2 linked regions of the Telluria mixta genome follow. The protein of the gene in region 2 interacts with the protein of the main gene of each other region in a pairwise test. Links are inferred from orthologs where the notes say so. Each region holds a gene or a part of one and is shown on either strand. Other genes may lie near its edges.

Evidence for each region.
Region 1: the proteins of hflC (region 2) and ftsH interact in binary tests that used the Escherichia coli proteins (3 or more experiments, as listed by UniProt). The link is inferred for Telluria mixta from one-to-one orthologs.

The regions. Positions count from the first base shown.
Region 1 is NZ_CP119520.1:7,084,203-7,097,316, forward strand. Bases 5,345-8,271 are described here. They hold ftsH (ATP-dependent zinc metalloprotease FtsH), read right to left. Parts: upstream 7,784-8,271; coding sequence 5,906-7,783; downstream 5,345-5,905. Other genes in these bases: folP (dihydropteroate synthase), read right to left, coding at 5,345-5,831; P0M04_RS31155 (RlmE family RNA methyltransferase), read right to left, coding at 8,007-8,271. Outside these bases: P0M04_RS31115 (TonB C-terminal domain-containing protein), read right to left, coding at 1-207; P0M04_RS31120 (family 1 glycosylhydrolase), read left to right, coding at 1,020-2,321; P0M04_RS31125 (MBL fold metallo-hydrolase), read right to left, coding at 2,331-3,242; glmM (phosphoglucosamine mutase), read right to left, coding at 3,630-4,970; more of folP, read right to left, coding at 4,989-5,344; more of P0M04_RS31155, read right to left, coding at 8,272-8,654; ribosome assembly RNA-binding protein YhbY, read left to right, coding at 8,698-9,165; P0M04_RS31165 (DUF4149 domain-containing protein), read right to left, coding at 9,220-9,660; transcription elongation factor GreA, read right to left, coding at 9,671-10,144; carB (carbamoyl-phosphate synthase large subunit), read right to left, coding at 10,272-13,114. UniProt on the Escherichia coli protein: Acts as a processive, ATP-dependent zinc metallopeptidase for both cytoplasmic and membrane proteins. Plays a role in the quality control of integral membrane proteins.
Region 2 is NZ_CP119520.1:3,948,425-3,954,199, forward strand. The notes cover bases 2,627-5,625. They hold hflC (protease modulator HflC), read left to right. Parts: upstream 2,627-3,686; coding sequence 3,687-4,565; downstream 4,566-5,625. Other genes in these bases: hflK (FtsH protease activity modulator HflK), read left to right, coding at 2,627-3,687; P0M04_RS17545 (ATP phosphoribosyltransferase regulatory subunit), read left to right, coding at 4,739-5,625. In the rest of the region: ribosome biogenesis GTPase Der, read left to right, coding at 1-667; RNA chaperone Hfq, read left to right, coding at 869-1,105; GTPase HflX, read left to right, coding at 1,135-2,271; more of hflK, read left to right, coding at 2,275-2,626; more of P0M04_RS17545, read left to right, coding at 5,626-5,775.

The sequences.
Region 1 (13,114 bases), 3.1 Mb from region 2 along the record:
CCGCTCGGCCAAGCGCCGTTCCTCCGCTTCCTGGCGTACCTTCGCCTGCGCTTCTTCGGCCAGCGCCGTCTCGTATTGCGCGGATTGCTCGGCGAGACGCTGCCGCTGCTGCTCGGCCTCGGCCCGCAGCCTGTCCTCGGTGTCGAGACGCAGGCGTGCCTCCTCCGCGTCGCGCCGCAGCGCCCTTTCGCGTTCCCGTTCTTGCACCAGGCGGGTGCGCTCGGCCCGTGTGTTTTCCTGAACCGTTGCATCGTCCTCGACAGGTGTGGCTGCCTCGGCCGGCAGCTCGGCGCGGGCCATGGGATCCGGCGCGGGATCGGGCTCGACGGCTGGCAGCGGTACTTCGAAGGTATTGTCCTGATGGGTTTCCTGAGCGATCACCCGGGTATGCAAGCCATCGGCGAGGCGGGTAGCGGGTGGCTTGCGGCGACGTTTGGCGACCTGCCGCGGCGGCGGTGCGGGTGTGGGCGCCGGTGCCGCGGGCGCCGGTATCGGCACGGCAGGATCGACGAGCGTGAAGCCCTGATGCGGCGTGGCTGGCTGCGCGGGCGAGATGGGCAAGGGCGAGGGCAACGGCGCCACTGCCGTGGGCGCAGGTACGACTGCGACTGGTGGCGACGTGGGTGCCGGCGGCGGTGACACGGGCGCAGGCACCGCGGGTGCCGTCAGCCGGACCGGGATCGGACCGCCAGGCCCGGGCCGCAGCCCGGGAATGCCGAACTGCAAGGACAGGACGAGCGCGTGCAGCAGCAGGGAAACGAACACGCCCATTGCCAGCCGGCGTTCGGAGGCGTCTTTGGATATGACGGGTCGTGCCGCGGTGGCATTGGGCATGCTGGTCGTGTCGCGTCAGGAGATGAACAAATGAAATGTTGCTGAATTGATAGCACAGCTTACACGCGACAGTAAAGAGGGTGCGCACAAATGGGGGCGCGCACAAATGGGGGCGCGCACGGTTCGGAACGCTGTTTGCAATCCCGGCTACAATGAATTGGACCGATCAGCAGCCAGAGGTTCGCATGTCGCCAGGATTTATTTTCGCTACGGGTATCGAAAACAGCATTCCCACGATCGAGAACGGTCGCGTGCGCATGGACGAGATGGAAAAGTGCGGCCACTACAAGTACTGGCGCACGGACTTCGACCTCGTGCAGGAACTCGGACTGAAAGTCCTGCGCTACGGACCGCCCCTGCACAAGACGTGGCTGGGGCCCAAGCGCTACGACTGGGAATTCGCGGACCTGGCCCTCAACGACCTGCGCCAGCGGAACATCGCTTCGATCGTCGACCTGTGCCACTTCGGCGTACCCGACTGGATCGGCAACTTCCAGAACCCGGACTTCCCTGAGCTGTTCGCCGACTATGCCGGCACGTTCGCACGACGGTACCCGTGGCTCCAGTTGTACACGCCGATCAACGAGATGTCGATCTGCGCCCTCTTCTCTGCCCTGTACGGCTGGTGGAACGAGCAGATGACGACGGATCGCGGTTTCGTCACGGCGACGAAGAATCTCGTCAAGGCGAACATCCTGGCCATGCATGCGATCCTCCAAGTGCGTCCGGATGCCCTGTTCGTGCAGAGCGAATCGACGGAATACTTTCACGCTGAAAGCCCATCCGCCATCGGCCCGGCCGAACTGTACAACGCGCGCCGCTTCCTCGCGCTGGACTTGAACTACGGCCGCCGCGTCGATTCGGAAATGTACGAATACATGATGGACAACGGCATGACGCGCGAGGAGTATCACTTCTTCCTGAACAATAATCTGAAGCACCACTGCATCATGGGCAACGATTATTACCAGACCAACGAGCACTACGTGTCGGCGGACGGGCTCACGCGCGCGGCGGGCGAGATCTTCGGGTATGCCGTCATCACGCACCAGTACTACAACCGCTACCGGCTGCCCGTGATGCACACGGAAACGAATCTGTGCGAAGGACCGCGCGGCGACGAGGCCGTGCACTGGCTGCGCAAGGAGTGGGCGAACGTCCTGCGCGTGCGCAACAACGGCGTGCCGCTCGTCGGTTTTACCTGGTATTCGCTGACGGACCAGGTCGACTGGGACACGGCCCTGCGCGAGAACAACGGCAACGTCAATGCGCTGGGTCTGTTCGACCTCGACCGCAAGATCCGTCCCGTCGGCATTGCCTACAAGGAGCTCGTGCGGGCCTGGATGGAAGTGCTGCCGACGCAAAGCGTCTGCCTGCAGGTGCCGATCGTGATGCCGCACGAGTTTCAGCGCCACGTGCCGCCGCCGAGCGGCTGGCCGTTCGACGAGGACGCGACCCTCGCCCCGCGCACCGAAGAGCGGGAATAGCGCACCAGCTCAGTGCGCGTTGGGCGCGAACGTATAGGTCTCGCCGTGCGCCACGTAGACGACTAGCTGGTCGAGCCCGGCCGCCTTCACTTCCTGCGCAAAATCCGACAACGGGGACTTGAACACGTCGTAGTCGTCGTAATGGATCGGTATCGCCTTTTTCGGCTGGACGATCTGCATCAGGGTCACGCCATCCTTGCCGTCCATCGTGACCTTGAACACGCCCAGGATGCGCGTACCGCCCAGGTGCAGCAGGGCAAGGTCGACGCCGGGAAAGCGCTGCGGAATCGCCTTCAGGTCGTCGAAGATCAATGTATCGCCGCTGACGTACATGCGATAGCTCGGCGCCGCCGTGTTCGGACCGAAGTCGAGGACCGATCCCATCACGGACGGCAGCAGCGCCTGCATGCCCGCCTTGCCGTGGCGGCCGGGCGCCGCCGTGATACGCAGCCGGGCCTCGCCTTTTTCGATGTCGATCCGGTCCCACGTAGACAGGCCGAACGTGCGCTGGAAGCCCATGTCCTTGAGCTTTTTTGCCGCCGATTTGGTCGTGATGATGGGAACATTCCTGTCGAGTTTTTCCTGCACGAGCTTGTCAAAGTGATCTTCGTGCAGATGCGACAGCACGACGAGATCGATCGGCGGCAGTTGCTCCAGATTCAAAGCGGGGTTCGTGAGGCGCTCGGACGTGATCCCGTAGCCGAGGTGCACATGGTCGCCCTTGTGCAGGAAATTGGGATCCGTCAGGATCGTGAAGCCCTGGTAGCGGATCAGCACTGTCGCGGTGCCGATGAATTGCACGGTGCCGTTCGCTTCAGCGGGTGCGCCCCCAGGCGGGAGCCTGAGCGACAACGTGGCAGATTCCGGCGGCTTCGTTTGCGCGCTTGCGATCACGCAACCCGACAAGAACATCGCCATCATCAACATCACCCGGACCAGCACCATATCGCCCTCGCGCCTCCTCGCCATTGTCGAGTCAAGACTAGCATGGGGGTATGCACGCCGGCGTTCGCTAGCCTGCAGTCAACGAAAGATGGGGGATGGCCTGCCCAGCTGGGTTCGAACCAGCGACCTACGGCTTAGAAGGCCGTTGCTCTATCCAACTGAGCTATGGGCAGTAGGGCTTCATAAATGAAAACGGGCCGTCGAGGACAGCCCGTTTGCAAACGGTGGTCGGAGTACAAGGATTCGAACCTTGGACCCCCTGCTCCCAAAGCAGGTGCGCTACCGGGCTGCGCTACACTCCGATTGAGACGATCATACCCCGCCGGGCGGGAGGCGTCAATGAAGCCCCCGCCCCGCGGACGGTCAGACTTCGAAGCGCGCGGCGATGCGTTTGGCCATCGATTCGGCCAGTTCCGCGCTCTTTGCCTCGACCATGACGCGCACGAGCGGTTCCGTACCGGACGGGCGGATCAGCACGCGGCCATTGTCGCCCAGTTCGCGCTCGACGTTTTCCTTTTCGGCCACGACGCCCGCGTTCTTCGTCCAGTCCGTACCCGGCTGCACGCGCACATTGATCAGGGTCTGCGGATACAGCGTCAGGTCGCTGCAGCAATCGGCCAGGCCCTTGCCTGAACGCTTGAGCGCGGTCAAGACCTGCAGTGCCGACACGATGCCGTCGCCAGTCGTGTGCTTGTCCAGCGCCAGCAGGTGGCCCGAGCCCTCGCCGCCCAGCAGCCAGCCGTGCTCCTGCATCAGTTCCAGCACGTAGCGGTCGCCGACCTTGGCGCGCGCGAAGCCGATGCCCATCTCCTTGAACGCCACCTCGAGCGCCATGTTGGTCATCAGCGTGCCGACTGCACCGGCCACCGGCCCCGTCGCCATGCGCGCACGCACCATCACGTACAGCAGCTCGTCGCCGTTGTACAGGCGGCCTTTGGCGTCGCACATGATCAGGCGGTCGGCGTCGCCGTCCAGCGCGATGCCGAGGTCGGCCTTGTGCTCGACGACCGCGGCCGCCATCGCCTTCGGTGCCGTTGCGCCGACGCCGTCGTTGATGTTGAAGCCGTCCGGCTTGGTGCCCAGCTCGACGACCTCGGCGCCCAGTTCATGGAACACGTGCGGCGCGATGTTGTAGGCGGCTCCATGGGCGCAGTCCACGACGATCTTCAGGCCGCGCAGGTCGAGCTCGTTCGGGAACGTGCTCTTGCAGAATTCGATGTAGCGGCCCTGCGCGTCGCGCAGGCGCACGGCGCGGCCCAGCTTTTCCGACGGCACGCAGCCCATCGGCTGGTCGATGGCCTCTTCGATCTCGAGCTCGACGGCGTCCGGCAGCTTGGTGCCGTGCTCGGAGAAGAACTTGATGCCGTTGTCCTGGAAGGGATTGTGCGAAGCCGAAATCACGACGCCGGCCTGCAGGCGCAGTGCACGCGTCAGGTAGGCAATGGCCGGGGTCGGCATCGGACCGGCCAGCATCACATCGACGCCGGCTGCCGAGAAACCGGCTTCCAGCGCCGCTTCCAGCATGTAGCCGGAAATGCGCGTGTCCTTGCCGATCAGGACCGTCGGACGCCCGCTCGTACCTGCGCGGCCCTTGGCCAGCACCTTGCCGGCGGCATAGCCCAGCCGCATCACGAAGTCAGGGGTGATGGGCGACTTGCCCACCAGTCCGCGTACGCCATCGGTACCGAAATATTTGCGTGCCATTAATTAAATTCTCTTCATCTATTGATTATTCGTAGTGGCCGCCTGCCATACCTTCAGCGCATCCACCGTCTCTGCCACATCATGGACCCGCACGATCCGGGCGCCCTGCGCTACCGCAGCGAGTGCGCCGGCCAGGCTGCCGGCGAGGCGCTGCTCCACGCTGCGCCCCGTCACGGCGCCGATCATCGATTTGCGCGACAGTCCCGCCAGTACAGGCAGGCCCAGTTCGCTTTCCATGCGGCTTATGCTTCGGAGCAAAGCGTAATTATGCTCGACACTCTTCCCAAAACCAAATCCCGGGTCAATCGTGATGCGCTCACGTGCCACACCCGCCGCCAGCAGCGCATCGACACGCTCGCGCAGGAAGGCGATCACATCGGTGACGACGTCCTCGTAATCCGGCCTGGCTTGCATGTCTTGCGGGGTGCCCTGCATGTGCATCACGCACAGCCCGCAGTCGCTGTCCTTCACGGCCTCGATGGCGCCGGGTGCCTGGAAACCGTTGATGTCGTTGATCATGTCGGCGCCGGCGATGATCGCCTCGCGCATCACATCCGGCTTGCACGTGTCGATCGACAGCGGATAGCCCAGTTCGCGCAATGCGTAGATCGCGGGCATGACGCGGCGCAGTTCTTCGTCGACGGGGACACTGGGCGAGCCGGGACGTGTGGATTCGCCACCGATGTCGATGATGTCGACACCATCCTTGATCATCTGTTCGGCCCGCTCCACGGCAAATTCGAGGGCCTGGTAACGGCCACCGTCGGAAAAGGAATCGGGGGTGACGTTGAGGATGCCCATGACGAGTGGGCGCTGGGCGAGGTCATAGCCGAAACGGCCGCATTGCAGATATTGACGCATGACGAAAAACCAACGGGACAAAGAATAAAAGGCACCCGCTCGGGGTGCCTTTCGTGTGTGCTATGACGCAGCGATCAAGCCGGTGCCGTCGCGTTCGGGGCGACGCCGCTGTCGCTCGGAGGCGTGCGCTTGGTCAGTACCACCGACTTCGGCGGGCGCGGCTCGCGGCCGGCCATGATGTCGTTGATCTGGTCGGCATCGATGGTTTCCCATTCGAGCAGCGCCTTCGTCATCACTTCGACCTTGTCGCGGTTTTCTTCCAGCAGGCGGCGTGCCAGCGTGTACTGCGTGTCGAGGATGTTGCGGATCTCGGCATCGACTTTTTGCTGCGTCGCTTCGGAGATGGTCTTCACGGAGCCGCCGAAGAAGCCTTCGTTCGGATCGTCCTCGTACACCATCACGCCCATGCTTTCCGACATGCCGAAGCGGGTCACCATCGAACGGGCCAGCTTGGTCGCGCGGGCGAAGTCGTTCGATGCGCCGGTCGACATCTGGCCGACGAAGATCTCCTCGGCGATGCGGCCGCCAAACAGGATCGAGATCTCTTCCAGCATCTTGTCCTTGTAACCGGACAGGCTGTCATGCTCCGGCAGCTGCCAGGTCAGGCCGAGGGCATAGCCGCGCGGCATGATCGTGACCTTGTGCACCGGATCGGCCTTCGGCAGCAACTTGGCGATCACCGCGTGGCCCGACTCGTGGTAGGCCGTGTTGCGGCGCTCTTCCTCGCGCATGACCATCGACTTGCGCTCCGGACCCATGAAGATCTTGTCCTTCGCGTCTTCGAAGTCGCTCATCTCGACGAGGCGCTTGCTGCGGCGCGCAGCGAACAGCGCGGCTTCGTTGACCAGGTTGGCCAGGTCGGCGCCGGAGAAGCCCGGGGTGCCGCGGGCCAGGATGTCGGCCTTCACGTCGGTGCCGATCGGCACTTTACGCATGTGCACGTTCAGGATCTGCTCGCGGCCGCGGATGTCCGGCAGGCCCACCATCACCTGGCGGTCGAAACGGCCCGGACGCAGCAGCGCCTTGTCCAGCACGTCGGCGCGGTTGGTCGCGGCGATCACGATCACGCCCGACGACGCCTCGAAGCCGTCCATCTCGACCAGCAACTGGTTCAGCGTCTGTTCGCGCTCGTCGTTGCCGCCGCCCATGCCGGCGCCGCGGTGGCGGCCGACGGCGTCGATCTCGTCGATGAAGATGATGCACGGCGAATGTTTTTTCGCGTTCTCGAACATGTCGCGCACGCGGGATGCACCCACGCCGACGAACATCTCGACGAAGTCGGAACCGGAGATCGAGAAGAACGGGACCTTGGCTTCGCCGGCGATGGCGCGGGCCAGCAGCGTTTTACCGGTACCCGGGGGACCGACCATCAGCACGCCGCGCGGGATGCGGCCGCCCAGTTTCTGGAACTTGGTCGGGTCCTTCAGGAAGTCGACGATCTCGCCCACTTCTTCCTTCGCTTCGTCGCAGCCGGCGACGTCGGCAAACGTGACGGTGTTGTTCGTTTCATCCATCATGCGCGCCTTCGACTTGCCGAACGAGAATGCCCCGCCCTTGCCGCCGCCCTGCATCTGACGCATGAAGAACACCCAGACCCCGATCAGCAGCAGCATCGGGAACCAGGAAATGAAGACTTGCTGGAGGAACGACGGCTCCTCGGGCGGCTTGACGTCGAAGCGCACGTTGTTGTCGCGCAGGTCGCCGATCAGGCCGCGGTCGAGCATGGTCGCGGTGGTGCGGACCTTGGTGTCGTCGGTGCGGGTCGCGGTAATGCTCGAACCTTCGATCACGACGTCCTTGATGCGTTTCGCCTTGACGTCATCGAGCAGCTCGGAATAAGCAATGGTCTTGCTGCCGCCCGCGACGCTGTGGTTGTCGAACTGCTTGAACAGCATGAACAACAGCAGCGCGACCACCACCCAGATGGCGGATTTGGAAAACATATTATTCACGAAGACTCCTCTGATGCGAACGCATCTTTTCCCATTTTTTCAAAGGCAGATTTTACCGCAATAAGCAGCCCGTGCCACGCACGACCGCCATAGTACTTATGCTCCACTATAGCCGGTTTTTATTTCCGTTGCGCAGCCATCATGTACACAGACGTGGCTGTCCTTCGCTGATGTGCGGTTGCACCGCAGGAAATCAAGGGCGTTTCCGTCGATTTTCGCAATTTCAGGCAGAAGGATTCTTCAGACCACGCCCCAGCAGGAAAATTTCCGAGGATTTGTCGCGACTGGCCTTCGGTTTGATCTGTTTGACGACCTTGAATTCGGTGCGGAACTTCTCCAGGATCTGGGTAAAACCCATGTCCTTAAAGCATTTCACCAACAATGCGCCCGATGGTTTGAGGTGCATTTGAGAGAACTCAATAGCGAGATCGATCAAATCCTCCATGCGCGCCGCATCCGCCGACGGAATACCGGAGAGATTCGGCGCCATGTCGGACAACACGAGATCGGCCATACGGCCTTCGAGAACGCCGGCCAGCTCGTCGAGCACCTCCTGCTCGCGGAAATCGCCCTGGATAAAATGCATGTCTGCAATCGGCTCCATCGGCAGGATGTCCAGGCCGATCATCGTGCCCTTGATGCCGCCCTCCTCGCCGCCGGCCAGCTTGCGCCGCGTGTACTGCCCCCAGCTGCCGGGAGTACAGCCGAGGTCGACGATCACCTGACCCGGCTTGATGAGCTTTTCGCTTTCGTCGATTTCCTTCAGCTTGTAGGCCGCACGGGCCCGATAGCCCTCTTTCTGTGCCAATTTGACATATGGATCGTTGATGTGATCGTGAATCCAGTTTTTATTGAATTTGTTCTTGGCCATTCGCGTAAAATACTGCTTTTAATAGGTATCTCAAAATAACATCATGATCAAACTTACACCGGTCGAGCGTGCAGCGCTGCGTGCGGAAGCCCACGGACTCAATCCTGTCGTCATGATCGGCGCAGACGGCCTGACCGAGGCCGTCATGAAGGAAATCTCGTCCAGCCTCGACGCGCACGGCCTCATCAAGGTACGCGTGTTCGGCGACGACCGCGAAGAGCGCATCGCGATCTACGAACGCATCTGCGCGGAACTCGACGCCGCGCCCGTCCAGCACATCGGCAAGCTGCTCGTGCTGTACCGCCCGAAGAAGGACGACGTCAAGGAACGTTCGACCAAGTCCGGCAAGGGCCTGCGCGAAGTCACCATCGTCAAGCCGAGCCCGAGCGGCACCAAGAAGCCGACCGTGACCAAGGTCCTGCTGAAAGGTAACGAGCGCGTCACGCAAGGCGGCAACATCAAGCGGGCCAAGCCACGTCAGGCCAGCACCAAGAAGACGGCCCTGAAATAAGCCGTGTTCACCAAAAATTAACCGGGGCCGCTGCCCCGGTTTTTTTTCGTTCTTCTACCGCGCCTTTACAACCAGCATTGCACCGAGGATGCTCTCGGCCAGGTATAACACCTGCGACACCCCGTGCAGCGCCGCGAACGTCCCCCACTGCGGCGACGCCCGCACGCCGGCCGGCCCGGCCGACTCGCGGATCGCCGCCATCATCGGCTGCAGGCCGAGGTAGACGACGAGGCTGCACGCCAGCATCCCACCCACGATCCAGTACAACCAGCGCCGACGCCGCGCATCCAGATCGACCGAACGCGCAACCAGCAGCCCGAGCAGCACGGCCAGCGCGATCGCGAGCCAGGCCGAACGCGTCAGCATGACACCGACGACATTGCCGGCCTGCGTGCTGTCGAGGACGGCGAACGCGCTCGGCGCGGCCAGGTAGCTGACGGCCCACACGCTGCCGGCCCACAGGGTAGCCAGCAGCAGGCGCGTGTTGGCGAGCATCGCGGCGTGCTTACACGTAGCGGACTTCGAGGATTTCGTATTCGCGCGGGCCGGACGGGGCCTGCACTTCGACCACGTCGCCGGCGTATTTGCCGATCAACGCGCGCGCGATCGGCGAGGTGACGGAGACCTTGTTCTCCTTGAGGTCAGCTTCATCGATGCCGACGATCTGGTAGGTGACCTTCTGGCCGTTGTCGAGGTCTTCGAGGTCGACGGTCGAGGCAAACACGACGCGACCTTCCGCATCCAGCGTGGACGGGTCGATGACCTGCGCGGTGGACAGCTTCTGTTCCAGCTCCGCGATGCGGCCTTCGACGAAGGCCTGGCGTTCCTTGGCGGCGTCGTATTCGGCGTTTTCGGACAGGTCACCATGCGAACGCGCTTCGGCGATCGCATCGATCACGTTGCGGCGCTCCTTGGTCTTGAGCTGGTGCAGCTCTTCCTTCAACTTCTCGGCGCCGAATTTGGTCAATGGAGTGTTCATGGTGTTATCTGTTCTCTGTGTTTGCGGACGTACCAAGTGAAAACCACAGAGCCGCACGGCGCGAGCCGCGCGAACTCTGTGGTCTTAGGTACTACTAAACGGTACTGCTATGTTACTGCATTGCCGCTTAGTTTAAGGTTTTATGCAGGCCTTGTAAATCGTACACCCGCAACTCGTCCAGATGACGCATGCCCTGCACGGCCGCCTCGGCGCCGGCGATGGTCGTATAGGTGACCACGCGCGACTGCAGTGCCGACGTACGGATCGTACGCGAGTCGGCGATGGCGCTGCGCTTCTCTTCGACCGTGTTCACCACCATCGCGATCTCGTGGTTCTTGATCATGTCGACGATGTGCGGACGGCCTTCGATCACCTTGTTGACCGGGGTGACCGGGATGCCGGCGGCGGCGATGACAGCGGCGGTGCCCTTCGTCGCGACGAGCGAGAAGCCCAGTTCGACCAGGTCGCGCGCCACTTTCACGGTACGCGGCTTGTCCGAACCCTTCACCGACAGGAACACGCGGCCCGTCGTCGGCAAGGTGATGCCGGCGGCCAGCTGCGATTTCACGAAGGCTTCGCCGAAGGTCGTGCCCACGCCCATCACTTCGCCCGTCGATTTCATCTCGGGACCCAGGATCGTATCGACACCAGGGAACTTCACGAACGGGAACACGGCTTCCTTCACGCTGTAGAACGGCGGGACGATCTCTTTCGTGATGCCCTGCTGTGCCAGCGTCTGGCCGACCATGCAGCGCGCGGCGATCTTCGCCAGCTGCAGGCCCGTCGCCTTCGACACGAACGGCACGGTACGCGATGCGCGCGGGTTCACTTCCAGCACATACACGGTGTCCACGGTCTGGCCGTCGGCTTCCGATTGCTGGATCGCGAACTGCACGTTCATCAGGCCGACGACGTTCAGCGCCTTCGCCATCAGCGAGGTCTGGCGCTTCAGTTCATCGATGGTGGCCTGCGACAGCGAGTACGGCGGCAGCGAGCACGCGGAGTCGCCCGAGTGCACGCCGGCCTGCTCGATGTGTTCCATCACGCCGCCGATGAACGTCGTCTCGCCGTCCGAGATGCAGTCGACGTCGACTTCGATCGCGTCGTTCAGGAAGCGGTCCAGCAGCACCGGCGAATCGTTCGATACCTTGACGGCCTCGCGCATGTAGCGTTCGAGGTCGCGCTGCTCGTGGACGATCTCCATCGCGCGGCCGCCCAGCACGTACGACGGACGCACGACGAGGGGGTAGCCGATCTCGGACGCCAGCGCCAGCGCTTCGGCTTCCGTGCGCGCGGTGCGGTTCGGCGGCTGGCGCAGGCCCAGGTCCTGCAGCAGCTTCTGGAAGCGCTCGCGGTCTTCGGCCGCGTCGATCATGTCCGGCGACGTGCCGATGATCGGGACGCCGTTCTTTTCCAGGTCCAGCGCCAGCTTCAGCGGGGTCTGGCCGCCGTACTGGACGATCACGCCTTCCGGCTTCTCCAGGTCGACGATTTCCAGCACGTCTTCCAGCGTCAGCGATTCGAAGTACAGGCGGTCGGACGTGTCGTAGTCGGTCGACACGGTCTCCGGGTTGCAGTTGACCATGATGGTCTCGTAGCCGTCTTCGCGCATCGCGAGGGCCGCGTGCACGCAGCAGTAGTCGAACTCGATGCCCTGGCCGATGCGGTTCGGGCCACCGCCCAGCACCATGATCTTCTTCTTGTCGGTCGGATTCGACTCGCATTCCTCGTCGTACGTGGAGTACATGTACGCGGTGTTGGTCGCGAATTCGGCGGCGCAGGTGTCGACGCGCTTGTAGACCGGACGGATGCCGAACTCGTGACGCTTGGCGCGCACGGCTTCCGGCGTCGTCTGCATCAGGAATGCCAGACGACGGTCCGAGAAGCCCTTCTGCTTCAGTTTATACAGCGTCGGCTTGTCGACGCTCTCGAGCTTCTGGTGATCCAGCCACAGTTCGATGTCGACGATTTCCTTGATCTGGATGAGGAACCACGGATCGATCTTGGTGAGGTTGTGCACCTCTTCCAGCGTGAAGCCCTGCGCGAACGCGTCGCCCACGTACCAGATGCGTTCCGGACCCGGCTCGCCCAGTTCTTCCTCGATCTTTTCGCGGTCGCGGGTCTTTTCGTTCAGGCCGTCGACGCCGACTTCCAGGCCGCGCAGCGCTTTCTGGAACGATTCCTGGAACGTGCGGCCCATCGCCATCACTTCGCCGACGGATTTCATTTGCGTCGTCAGGTGCTTGTCCGCGGTCGGGAATTTCTCGAACGTGAAGCGCGGGATCTTGGTGACGACATAGTCGATCGACGGCTCGAACGAGGCCGGGGTCGCGCCGCCGGTGATTTCGTTGCGCAGTTCATCGAGCGTGAAGCCGACGGCCAGTTTCGCCGCGACTTTCGCGATCGGGAAGCCGGTCGCCTTCGATGCCAGCGCGGACGAACGCGACACGCGCGGGTTCATCTCGATGACGATCATGCGGCCGTCTTTCGGGTTGATCGAGAACTGCACGTTCGAGCCGCCCGTGTCCACGCCGATTTCGCGCAGCACGTTGATCGACGCGTTGCGCATGATCTGGTATTCCTTGTCCGTCAAGGTCTGTGCCGGCGCGACGGTGATCGAGTCGCCCGTGTGCACGCCCATCGGGTCCAGGTTCTCGATCGAGCAGACGATGATGCAGTTGTCCTTCTTGTCGCGGACGACTTCCATCTCGTACTCTTTCCAGCCGAGCAGCGATTCTTCGATCAGCAGTTCGGAGGTCGGCGATGCTTCCAGGCCGCGCTTGCAGATCGCTTCGAATTCTTCTTCGTTATAAGCGATGCCGCCGCCCGAACCGCCCATCGTGAACGACGGACGGATGATGGTCGGGAAGCCCAGTTCGCGCTGCACGGCGCGCGCTTCTTCCATCGAGTGGGCGATGCCGGAACGGGCCGAACCCAGGCCGATCTTGGTCATCGCTTCCTTGAACTTGA
Region 2 (5,775 bases):
AAAGGGCGGCAAGCACTACACGCTGATCGACACGGCCGGCATCCGCCGCCGCGGCAAGGTGTTCGAGGCCATCGAAAAATTCTCGGTCGTGAAGACCCTGCAGTCGATCTCGGAAGCGAACGTCGTCGTGCTGATGCTGGACGCGCAGCAGGACATCTCGGAGCAGGACGCGCACATCGCCGGCTTCATCCTGGAGACGGGCCGCGCGCTCGTCGTCGCCGTGAACAAGTGGGATGGTTTGACGTCCGACCAGCGCGACCAGGTCAAGAACGACATCGACCGCAAGCTGAACTTCCTCGACTTCGCCGAGACGAAGTTCATCTCGGCGCTGAAGGGCACCGGCATCAACCACTTGATGAAGTCGATCGACACGGCGTATGCCGCGGCGACCGCGAAGCTGTCCACGCCGCGCCTGACGCGCGCGCTGCAGGAGGCCGTCGAGAAGCAGGAGCCGAAGCGCAAGGGCAGCACGCGCCCGAAGATGCGTTACGCGCACCAGGGCGGCCAGAACCCGCCCATCATCGTCATCCACGGCAATGCGCTGGATGGCATCACGGAACCGTACAAGCGTTACCTGGAAAAGCATTTCCGCGATACGTTCGACCTGATCGGCACGCCGCTGCGCATCGAACTGAAGAGCGGCAAGAACCCGTTCGCTAAAGAGTAAAACCGTCCGGGGGCCGGTTTTACGAGGGTTCACCCGGCGCGGGTTTTAAGCCAGGTTTAACCAGAGCAGTACGACAAAAAAGAGCAAAACAGGTTACAGTTAGCTTGGGCGAACATTCACAGCTTGAGAATGTTGGCGCAGCCACTTGAAATCCGGCATCCCGCCACAATTTTTATACGACAACAACATCACGGAGCTGTCATGAGCAACAAAGGGCAACTGTTACAAGACCCATTCCTCAACGCCTTGCGCAAAGAGCACGTCCCCGTCTCGATCTACCTGGTCAACGGGATCAAGCTCCAGGGCCACATCGAGTCCTTCGACCAGTACGTCGTCCTCCTGCGTAACACCGTCACCCAGATGGTGTACAAGCATGCGATCTCTACCGTCGTTCCGGCCCGTGCGGTCAACCTCAACCTCGAACAAGACGCCGAGTGAGGTCGATGGCTGACGTTTCTGGCAACACCATGCGCGCCGCCCTGGTCGGTATCGATTTCAACGCTGGCGATTTCAAGGCCAGCCTGGAAGAACTGGCCCTGCTGGCGCGCTCGGCGGGGGCCGAACCGATCAGCACGATCACTGCAAAGCGCAACAGTCCCGATCCTGCGTATTTCGTCGGCAGCGGCAAGGCCGACGAGATCGCGCAGGCCGTTCTCGCCGACAAGGTCGAGATCGTCATTTTTAACCACGCCCTGTCGCCCGCCCAGCAGCGTAACCTGGAGCGGCGGCTCAACGTGCGCGTGGTCGACCGTACCAGCCTGATCCTCGACATCTTCGCGCAGCGCGCGCAGAGCCACGAGGGTAAGCTGCAGGTCGAACTGGCCCAGCTGCAGCACCTGGCCACGCGCCTGATCCGCGGCTGGACCCACCTGGAACGCCAGAAGGGCGGTATCGGTCTGCGCGGTCCCGGTGAAACCCAGCTCGAGACCGACCGCCGGCTCATCGGCGAGCGCGTCAAGATGCTGCGCACCCGTCTCACCAAGCTGCGCAAGCAGCACGAGACCCAGCGCCGTTCGCGCGGGCGCAACCAGACATTTTCCGTGTCGCTCGTCGGCTATACCAACGCCGGCAAGTCGACCCTTTTCAACACCCTGACGAAGGCCGGGGTGTATGTCGCGAACCAGTTGTTCGCAACGCTCGACACGACGTCGCGCCGCCTGTACCTCGGTCCGGACACCGGCAACGTGGTCGTGTCCGATACCGTCGGTTTCGTGCGCGAACTGCCGCACCAGCTGGTCGCCGCATTCCGCGCCACGCTGGAAGAAACCATCCATGCCGACGTGCTGCTGCACGTCGTCGACGGCGCTTCTCCCGTGCGGATGGAGCAGATCGAGCAGGTCAACGAGGTCTTGCGCGAAATCGGCGCCGACCACATCCCGCAGATCCTGGTCTGGAACAAGATCGATGCGGCCGGCCTCGAGCCGGGGATCGAGCGTGATGAATATGGTAAGATCAGCCGCGTTTTCATCAGCGCCAGGAGCGGCGCCGGCCTCGATCTGCTGCGCGAGGCCATCGTCGAGGCAGCCGGCAGCCCGGCCGTTGTGCCCGGTGTCGACGAGCACCCCGACCTCATGCCCGCGACTCCCCATCCCGGACCACACTAGTCTATGCTTGTTTCTCTGATCAAACGGATCGGCGCGCGGCTGGCGCCGACCGGTCGTCACGCCGGCGCGCGCAAGGCCGGCGTGCCGCTTTTTTCCCTCAACGATCCACGCTGGGGCCACGATCCCAAGTCGAACGAGGGACGCCGCCCGAACAATAACAACAAGAACGACAGCGACGGTCCGCCCGATCTCGACCAGCTGTGGCGCGACTTCAATCAGCGCCTGAACCGCCTGTTCGGCGGCAAGCGCGGCGGCGACGGCGGCCCGTTCCGTCCGGACGCGCGCGGCGTCGGCCTGACGGCCACCGTCGTCGGCGCCATCGCCCTCCTGATCTGGCTCGCCAGCGGCGCGTTCATCGTGCAGGAAGGGCAGGTGGGCATCGTGACGACGTTCGGCCGCCTGTCGCACGTGACGGGTGCCGGCTTCAACTGGCGCTGGCCGGCGCCGTTCCAGTCGCACGAGACCGTCAACACGGCCCAGGTGCAGACGGCCGAGATCGGCTACCGCGCCAACGTGCGCAACAAGCAGCCGAGCGAGGCGCTGATGCTGACGGGCGACGAGAACATCGTCGACGTCCAGTTCTCCGTGCAGTACAAGATCAAGGACCCGGTCGCCTGGGTGTTCAACAACCGCGACCAGGTCGAGACCATCCGTGACTCGGCCGAGACCGTCGTGCGCGAACTCGTCGGCCAGAACAGGATGGACACCGTCCTGTACACGGGCCGCGACAAGCTGGCGGTGCAAGCCCGCGAAGCGGTCCAGCGCCTGGCCGACCGTTACAAGATGGGCGCGGAGATCGTCGGGGTGACGATGCAGTCCGTGCAGCCGCCCGACCAGGTCGCCGCCGCGTTCGAGGACGCCGGCAAGGCGCAGGAAGAGCGGGTTCGTGCGCGCACCGAAGCGCAGGCGTTTGCCGACGAGGTCATCCCGCAGGCGAAGGGCAAGGCTGCCCGCCTGCTGCAGGATGCGGAAGCGTACCGCGCCAGCGTCGTGAGTGTCGCGACCGGCAATGCCGCGCGCTTCGACAAGATCGTGGCCGAGTATGCGAAAGCCCCGGCCGTCACGCGCGACCGCATGTATATCGAGACGATGCAGCAAATTCTTTCCAGTACCAGCAAGGTCATGATCGACGCCAAGACCGGCACCAACCAGATCTACCTGCCGCTCGACCGCCTGCTGGCCCAGTCGACGGCCAACGAGGCGGCGCGCGGCGCCAATTCCGGTCCGGTGATGGCGCCCCAGCAGAATCCGGCGCAGCCGCAGCCGCAGCCGCAGCCACAAGCACAGCAACAAGCGCAGCCGCAGCCGCAAGCACAGGCCGCGCAGCCGCAACCGGAAGCCGCGGCGGCCGGTGAATCGAACCGCACGCACGACCTGCGCAGCCGCGACACGGGCCGCGAAAGGGAGAGCCGCTGATGAGCCGCCTGTTAGCCAGCCTGCTCGGCGCCGCCATCGCGGTGGCGCTCGTGTCGTCGTCCGTGTTCGTCGTCGACCAGCACCGTTATGCCGTCGTGTACGCGCTCGGCGAACTGCGCGAGGTCATCCAGGAGCCGGGCCTGAACGTCAAGGCGCCGCCGCCGTTCCAGAATGTCGTCTTCCTCGATAAACGCCTGCAGACGCTGGACACGCCGGACGGCGAACGCTACCTGACGGCGGAAAAGAAGGACCTGCTCGTCGATGCGTTCGTCAAATGGCGCATCGTGAATCCGCGCCAGTACGTGATCGCCATCGGCAGCAACGCCGACCGCGGCGGCGAGCGCCTGAACCAGCTCGTCCGCAATGCGCTTACGGCCGAGATCGGCAAACGCAACCTGGCCGACGTGCTGACGGGCGGCAAGCGCACGGACGTCGCCAACGCCGTCCGTGCCGACCTGGCCAGTGGCGCGAAAGACCTCGGCGTGGAAGTCGTCGATGTGCACCTGAAGCGCATCGACTTCATCGACCAGGTCAACAACGCCGTCTACGAACGCATGAAGGCCGACCGCGTGCGCGTGGCGAACGAACTCCGCGCGACCGGCGTGGCCGAGGCGGAGACGATCCGCGCCGACGCCGAGCGCCAGCGCAGCGTGATCGTCGCCGACGCCCAGCGCGATGCCGAGACGATCAAGGGAGAAGGCGATGCGCAGGCGTCGCAGATCTATGCCCAGTCGTTCGGCAAGAACCCCGAGTTCTACCGGTTCTACCGCTCGATGGAGGCCTACAAGGCCACCTTCAAGGGGCGCAACGACGTGATCGTGATCGACTCGAACTCCGAGTTCTTCAAGTATTTCAAGGGCCCCGGCGCAGGTAAGTAATAGGGAAATGAGCGCGCCGGTCGTGGAGTATCGGCAACGTTGGCATTCGTTTCATCGCCAACCGACCCGCGTTTTCGGTTAAAATCGTCGATTCGGCGGAACGAACGCGTGCAAAGCCGCGTTCATGCTGCCCGAATGTTGTCCGACTTTTAATAACCCGACCCGCTTTGCCCATGCCCACCTGGCTCCTGCCCGAGAATATCGCCGACGTCCTGCCGTCCGAAGCGCGCAAGATCGAAGAGCTGCGCCGCCTGATGCTCGACACCTTCCGTACCTACGGCTACGAACTCGTGATGCCGCCGCTGCTCGAATACGTCGATTCGCTGCTGGCCGGCGCCGGACAGGACACCGATCTCCGCACCTTCAAGCTCGTCGATTCGATGAGCGGCCGCCTGCTCGGCCTGCGCGCCGACATGACGACGCAGGTCGCCCGCATCGATGCCCACCTGCTGAACCGCGACACCGTCACCCGCCTGTGCTATGCCGGCAGCGTGCTGCACACGCAGCCCTCCGGCCTGCACGCGACGCGCGAGCCGCTGCAGATCGGCGCGGAGATCTACGGCCACGCCGGCCTCGAAGCGGATGCGGAGATCCAGGAACTGGCGCTGGCATCGCTGGCGCTGGCCGGCTTCGAACAGCCGCGCCTCGACCTGTCGCACGTGGGCGTGCTGCGCGCCATCCTCGCCGAGGATGCCGCCGCCAAGCGCGACGAGCAGCTGCTGTACACCCTGCTGCGCTCGAAGGACGTCCCGGGCCTGGAAGAAGCGACGGCCAACTACAACGAACAGACCCGCGCCGCGCTGCTGGCGCTGCCGAACCTGTACGGCGACATCGACGTGCTCGCGCGTGCGAAAGAGGTGCTGCCGGCGCTGCCGGGCATCGCCCGCGCGCTGGCGGAACTCGCCGCGCTGGCCGGGTCCGCGCTGGGCCGCGCCCAGATCGCCATCGACCTCGCCGACCTGCGCGGCTACCAGTACGAAAGCGGCGCCATGTTCGCGCTGTACGTGCCGGGCCTGCCGAACGCCGTCGCGCGCGGCGGGCGTTACGATCACGTGGGCGAAGCCTTCGGCCGCGCGCGTCCGGCCACGGGCTTCTCGCTCGACCTGCGCGAACTGGCCCGTCTGCTGCCGACGGCCGAGCGCAAGCATTCCATTCGTGCCCCCTGGGGCAACGCGCCCGAGCTGCGCGAAAAAATCGCTGAACTGCGCAA